Regions from separate parts of the Acidovorax sp. FG48 genome, predicted to be linked through region 1. Evidence: predicted binding sites of a transcription regulator. Region 1 holds the regulator's gene; the other holds the start of a gene.
The links. Region 1 encodes NrdR, which represses ribonucleotide reductase genes. Its sites were predicted from a motif close to CACNANATNTNGTG; they were not measured.
Positions count from the first base shown of each region.

Region 1 (3,384 bases):
AGCCGCGTGAACCCGGCCAAACCCTTCTTGCTGACCAGCGCAGGCCAGTACGGCACGCTGCTCACCGACATTCAGCTGCGCGTGGACACGCAGACCCGCCGCGTGGTCCGTAAAACGGCGCGCAATGTGGTGGTGCAAGGCGAGGCCTTCACGGGCGCCCAGGGGCCTGTGCCGCTGACCACTGCCGTGCCGACGTTTCCTGCGGACCCTGGCGTGCAGAAGATCATCGATACCTACCGCGCCGCCGCCATTCCGCTGGCCCAGCGCCCGGTGGGCCAGGCCCAGGGGGCCATGCGCCGCCAGCCCAATGCGGCTTTGGAGAGCGTATTGGGTAATTTGGTGGCAGACGCACAGCTGCTGGCCACGCGGGCGCCCGAAGATGGTGGCGCGCAGTTGTCGTTCATGAACCCGGGCGGCCTGCGTGCGGACCTGGTGCCGGATGAACAAGGGCTGGTGCGTTACGGCCAGCTGTATGCCGTACAACCTTTTGGCAACCAGCTGGTGATCAAGACCTTCACGGGTGCGCAGATCCGCGCCGTGCTGGAGCAGCAGTTCGCCAGCGGCGGCAACACGGTGCAGCGGCCCCGGGTGCTGTCGGTGTCCAGCGGCTTCAGCTACCGCTACGACCTGAGCCAGCCCGCCGGTGCGCGCATCAGCCACATGGTGCTGAACGGTGCGCCGGTGACCGATACGCAGTCAGTGCGTGTGGTGATGAGCAGCTTTCTGGACAGCGGAGGTGACAACTTCACGGTGCTGACGCAGGGCCAGGACCGGCGCGTGGGCGAGCTGGACCTGGATGCGCTCGAGGCGTACTTCCGGCTGCAGAGCCCGGTGGCACCACCCGCTACCCACCGCATCACCCGCGTTGCGCCTGCCGCGCGCTGAGGAGCACCAAAGGCGTTGGGTGCTTGCTGGGTGGGGGAGTCCGCCGCTTAGTCGGCTGTGCGGCGCAGCGCGCCCAGCCATTGCAGCGGGTTGAAGCCGGTGACCAGCCCGGTCGCCACCAGCACCAGCGCGCCGCCCCAGAGCATGCCCGGCCCCAGGGCCTCACCCAGAAAGATATGGCCCCAGGCCACACCAAACAGCGGGATCATGAAAGCCGAACTCATGGCGGCTACCGGGGATACCTGTGTCAATACCCGCAGGTTGAGCCAATAGGCCAGCCCCGAGGTCACCACCCCCATCACGGCCACTGCGGCCAGTGCCCCTGGGGTGAAGTGTGCGGCGGGCAGGGTCCATGCAGCGCCCGGTAGCAACAGCACCAGCGCTGCGGCGTGGATGCCTGCTGCTATGGACAGCGGTGACATGCGCTGTGTCGCACGCTTCATCCAGGTGGTGGAGATCCCGTAGCAAGCCGAAGCCGTCACGCAGGCTGCAGCAGCAGTCAGCAGCGCGGGCGTGGGTTCCACGGGCCCCAGCTGCACGATCAGCGCCACCCCCGCAAAGCCGCAGAGGCAGCCTGCCCATTTGCGTGCGCTCAGCGTGTCCTCCTTCATCCATGCGGCGGCAATCACCCCAAACGGCACGGCCATGGTGTTGAGCAGCGAGCTGTAGCCCGCTGGCAGGTGCAGGGCCGCCCAGGCGTACAGCAGAAAAGGCGCTGCCACCGTCAGCGTGCCCAGCCCCAGCAGCTCTCGCCAATGGCGCCAGGGCCAGGGCTCACCCGCCCAGCGCATGATGCCCATCAGCGTGAGCGTGGCCAGGCCAATGCGCAGCGCGGCCATCACATTGGGGCCCAGCACCGGACTGGCGACGCGAATGAAAAGAAAGGAAGCGCCCCACAGGGAAGACAGCAGCACCAGCTGCAGGAAATGGCGGGTTTTCACCGCGCGCATTGTCAGGCACCTTCGTGGTGCTTGCAGGGGAGTTATGAAGCCGTTTTGACGAAAAAACCGCCTGAAGCGCTAGTGCATCATGCCGTGATAGCTATCAAATTAATAGCGGTTGCAAAGTAGCTTGCGCGACATGCACAGCGGGCCGGTGGCTGCAGAACCGCATCGCACAGACCAGGTAGCCGCGTGGGGCTCGGGACGGGAAACGGCAGGCGTCACCGCGAGGGCTGGTCCAACATGCGCGTGCTACTTGCGCACTTCATCGACCATGGCACGGAAGTCGTCGATGTCTTCAAAGCTGCGGTACACACTGGCAAAGCGGATGTAGGCCACCTTGTCGAGCTTCTTGAGTTCGCGCATCACCAGCTCGCCAATGCGGCTGGAGATCACTTCACGCTGACCCAGGTTGAGCAGCTTTTCTTCGATGCGTTCGATGGCGCTGTCGATCTGGTCGGTGCTCACGGGCCGCTTGCGCAATGCCAGGTTGAACGAGCCCAGCAGCTTGCTGCGGTCGTATTCAATGCGCCGGCCGTCCTTCTTGACGATGGCCGGGAAGTTCACTTCCGGCCGCTCGTAGGTGGTGAAGCGCTTGTCGCACGCGCCGCACTGGCGGCGGCGGCGGATGAAGACCCCATCCTCAGACACCCGCGTTTCAACGACTTGCGTTTCGAGGTGGCTGCAGAAGGGGCACTTCATGGGCGCTGAGAACCGGCTTGCTTAGCGGTAGACCGGGAAACGTGCGGTCAGGGCGTTGACCTTGGCGCGCACGGCGGCGATGTTGGCTTCGTCGCGAGGGTTGTCCAGCACGTCGGCGATCAGGTTGGCCGTGATGCGGGCTTCTTCTTCCTTGAAGCCGCGCGTAGTCATGGCGGGGGTGCCAATGCGCACGCCGCTGGTCACCATCGGCTTTTCGGGGTCGTTGGGGATGGCGTTCTTGTTGATGGTCATGTGGGCGGCGCCCAGCACGGCCTCGGCTTCCTTGCCGGTGATGCCCTTGGCGCGCAGGTCCACCAGCATCACGTGGCTTTGGGTGCCGCCGGACACGATGCGCAGGCCGCGTGCGGTCAGCGTCTCGGCCACCACCTTGGCGTTCTTGGCCACTTGCTCTTGGTAGGCCTTGAACTCGGGCTGCATCGCTTCCTTGAAGGCCACGGCCTTGGCTGCGATCACGTGCATCAGCGGGCCGCCTTGCAGGCCGGGGAAGATGGCGCTGTTGATGGCTTTCTCGTGTTCTGCCTTCATCAGGATGATGCCGCCACGGGGGCCGCGCAGGCTCTTGTGGGTGGTCGATGTCACCACGTCAGCGTGGGGCACGGGGTTGGGGTACACGCCCGCAGCGATCAGGCCGGCGTAGTGGGCCATGTCCACCATGAAGATCGCGCCAATTTCCTTGGCGACCTTGGCAAAGCGGGCAAAGTCGATGTGCAGGCTGTAAGCAGAGGCACCGGCCACGATCAGCTTGGGCTTGTGTTCGCGGGCCTTGGCTTCCATCGCGTCGTAGTCGATGGCTTCGTTCTTGTCCAGACCGTAGCTGACCACATTGAACCATTTG
Region 1 covers NZ_JBMDJH010000031.1:5,680-9,063, reverse strand. The annotation lists gene ACODSU_RS24185 (bifunctional metallophosphatase/5'-nucleotidase) at 1-885, shown strand, start outside; gene ACODSU_RS24180 (DMT family transporter) at 933-1,835, opposite strand; gene nrdR (transcriptional regulator NrdR) at 2,079-2,528, opposite strand; gene glyA (serine hydroxymethyltransferase) at 2,550-3,384, opposite strand, start outside.

Region 2 (3,384 bases), on a different contig from region 1:
GGCATCCTTGAACGTGATCCAGGGATGGCCGGTTTCGAACAGCATGGTCAGAATCTTGCGCCAGAGGTCGGTGGCCTGCACGGTCTTGGCGGGCTTGATCTCGCCGCGTGCGGCTTTTTCTTCGTAGGCCACGTAGGCCTTTTCAAAGTCGGCGCCGAACAGATCGTGCAGATCCGGCACGTTGGAAGGCGAGAACAGGGTCCAGGTGCCCTTTTCCATCACGCGGCGCATGAACAGGTCGGGAATCCAGTTCGCCGTGTTCATGTCGTGCGTGCGCCGGCGGTCGTCGCCAGTGTTCTTGCGCAGTTCCAGGAACTCTTCGATGTCCAGGTGCCAGGTTTCCAGGTACGTGCAGACGGCGCCCTTGCGCTTGCCGCCCTGGTTCACGGCCACGGCCGTATCGTTCACGACCTTGAGGAAGGGCACCACGCCTTGCGATTCGCCGTTCGTGCCCTTGATGTGGCTGCCCAGGGCGCGCACGCGCGTCCAGTCGTTGCCCAGGCCGCCTGCAAACTTGGACAGCAGGGCGTTTTCCTTGATGGACTCGTAGATGCCATCCAGGTCGTCCGGCACGGTGGTCAGGTAGCAGCTCGACAGCTGCGAGCGCAGCGTGCCGCTGTTGAACAGCGTGGGCGTGCTGGACATGAAGTCGAAGCTGGACAGCACTTCGTAGAACTCGATGGCCCGCGCCTCGCGGTCGGTTTCGTTCAGCGCCAGGCCCATGGCCACGCGCATGAAGAAGGCCTGGGGCAGCTCGATGCGGGTCTTCTTGACGTGCAGGAAGTAGCGGTCGTACAGCGTCTGCAGGCCGAGGTAATCGAACTGCAGGTCGCGCTCGGCCTTGAGCGCAGCGCCCAGGCGGTTCAGATCGTATTGCTTGAGCAGGCGCTCATCCAGCAGCTCGTTGTCCACCCCCTTCTGGATGAAGGAGGGGAAATAGTCCTTGTAGGCCTGGCCCATGTCGCTTTGGGTCACGTCACGCCCCAGCACCTCACGCACGATGGTATGCAGCAGCAAGCGGGCCGTGGCGTAGGTGTAGTCGGGATCTTTTTCGATCAGGGTGCGGGCGGCCAGAATGGATGCCTTGTAGACCTCGTCCATGGGAACGCCGTCATACAGGTTGCGCATGGTCTCGGCGACGATAGGGGCAGCCTTGATGTCGGCGCCCAGATTGGCGCAGGCCGACTCGATCAACGCGTGCAGGCGCAGGATGTCCAGCTGCACACGTTGGCCGTTGTCGATCACGTGCATCACCGGGGTGGCGGGAGCGAGCTGTTCCTGGTGGTGGGCGCGCTCCTGCGTGCGGCGCTCGCGGTACAGCACGTAAGCGCGGGCGACTTCGTGGTGCTCGCCGCGCATCAGGCCCAGCTCGACCTGGTCCTGCACATCTTCAATATGGAAGGTGCCGCCGCCCGGGCGCGAGCGCATCAGGGCGCGGACCACGTTCTGGGTGAGCGTATCTACCACCTCGCGTACGCTGGCAGAGGCGGCGCCCTGCGTGCCGTGCACTGCCAGAAACGCCTTCATCATCGCCACTGCAATTTTCTGGGGCTCGAACGGCACCACCGCGCCGTTGCGGCGAATGATCTGGTAATGCGTGAGCGGGTGCCCGGAAGCTGCGGCCGCTGCAGCGTGTGTGGCGGTATCCGCAGAGGCGGTGGGCGATGGGGAAGGCGTGTTCAAAGCAGCTTGCATGGGTGTCCTCTTCTGTGGGCTGTCTGGGGTGGCGTGCGGCCTGGAGCGCCGCCGCAGGGTGTGGGTGCTGCACCGGACTTCAGTCTGGCGCACACTATATATGGTGTGTCGAGGCGGTTCAAGACACTACCGGTAGTGTACCGCCGGAATGAGTCCCCAAAACCGAAACAGCATGTTCCCAACCCCGTTGCCTTGGCAATCGGCACCTGCGGCGAACCCTTGTAAACGCGATGTGGGCGATGCAAAACCTTGTAGTGGCGTACCTTGGCGGCGGATTTCCTGCGCCAGGCCGCGCAGTGCTTGGCTGCAAAAATATGTGCGAACGCACAAAGAAAAAATTGCCTTGATGCGCCCGTGCGACAGTGAAAGCGCGGCGTCAGCGAAGCTGCTGCGGGCCCGTCTGTGTGCCTTGCGGGAATCGCTGCGCTGGCCAGCCCAGGGCCTGTTGCAGCCTGGACCAGTCAAAGCCCGGGCCGGGGTCAAGCTTACGCCCCGGGGCGATGTGTTCATGCCCCGCGATATGCTCGATGGGGTAACGCTGCGCAATGTCCTGGCAGACCCGGGCCAGTGTCTCGTATTGGGCGGACTCGAAGGTGAGGCCCTCCAGGCCCTCCAGTTCAATGCCGATGGAATCGTCGTTGCACTGGCTCCTGCCTCGGTAGAACGATTGCCCCGCATGCCAGGCTCGCTGGTCGCAATCCACAAACTGCCACAGTGCACCGGTGCGCTCGATGAAAAAATGGGCGGACACCTGCAGTCCGCGAATGCCCTGGTAGTAAGGGTGCGCGTCCCAGTCCAAAGTGTTGGTGAACAGCTGTTGCACGGCGCCGCCGCCGTATTCACCCGGGGGCAGGCTGATGGAATGCACTACGATCAGGTCCACCCCCGAGGTCTGCACGGGGCGTGGTCCGTAGTTCGGCGATGCCAGCCGTTGGGCTGCCAGGTGCCATCCGCCGTCCCAGCGCGTGGGGGCTGCTGCCGGGGCGCTGTCAGCCCTGGTCGTCATGCGGGTCCTGGTCGTTGGGTACCGCGATGTTCAGCCGGGCAATGCGGTAGCGAATCTGGCGCAGGCTGATGCCCAGGCGTGCCGCCGTGGCCGTGCGGTTGAATCCGGATTCTTTGAGCGCGCGGATCAGGATCTCGCGCTCCTGCTGATCCAGCCAGGCCTGCAGGTCGCTGGGGAGGGGCACGGTGCATCCGCTGGCCAAGGGCTGCTGGGTTGGAGCGGCATCGGACGGGACGGAGGTGCCGCCAACCGGAACCTCTGCCGCACTGGCCAATGCGGACGGCGTAGGGCGCGCCATCTGCACCTCTGCCGCGCCGCTGGGTGCATCCACCTGCAACTCGTCCCCATCGCTCAACGCGACTGCACGGTGCAGCAGGTTTTCCAGCTCGCGGACGTTTCCGGTCAGCGGGTGGGCGGCGATGGCGTTCAGTGCGCGGTCGGTGAGCTGGGGTACCGGCATGCCGGATTCGTTGGCAATGCGGGTGAGCAGTGCTGCACACAGTGCGGGCAAATCCTCCCGACGTTCGCGCAGCGGCGGGATGACGATCTCGATCACATTGAGCCGGTAGTACAGATCCTGGCGGAACCGGCCGGCCTGGACATCGGCCGCCAGGTCGCGGTGGGTGGCGCTGACGATGCGCACGTCCACGGTTTCTTCTTGGGTGGAGCCCAGCGGCCGCACG
Region 2 covers NZ_JBMDJH010000023.1:62,237-65,620, reverse strand. The annotation lists gene ACODSU_RS22375 (ribonucleoside-diphosphate reductase subunit alpha) at 1-1,695, opposite strand, end outside; gene ampD (1,6-anhydro-N-acetylmuramyl-L-alanine amidase AmpD) at 2,072-2,701, opposite strand; gene ACODSU_RS22365 (sigma-54-dependent transcriptional regulator) at 2,685-3,384, opposite strand, start outside.
Region 2: the regulator NrdR is predicted to act here: its motif matches at 1,788-1,801, upstream of ACODSU_RS22375 (ribonucleoside-diphosphate reductase subunit alpha).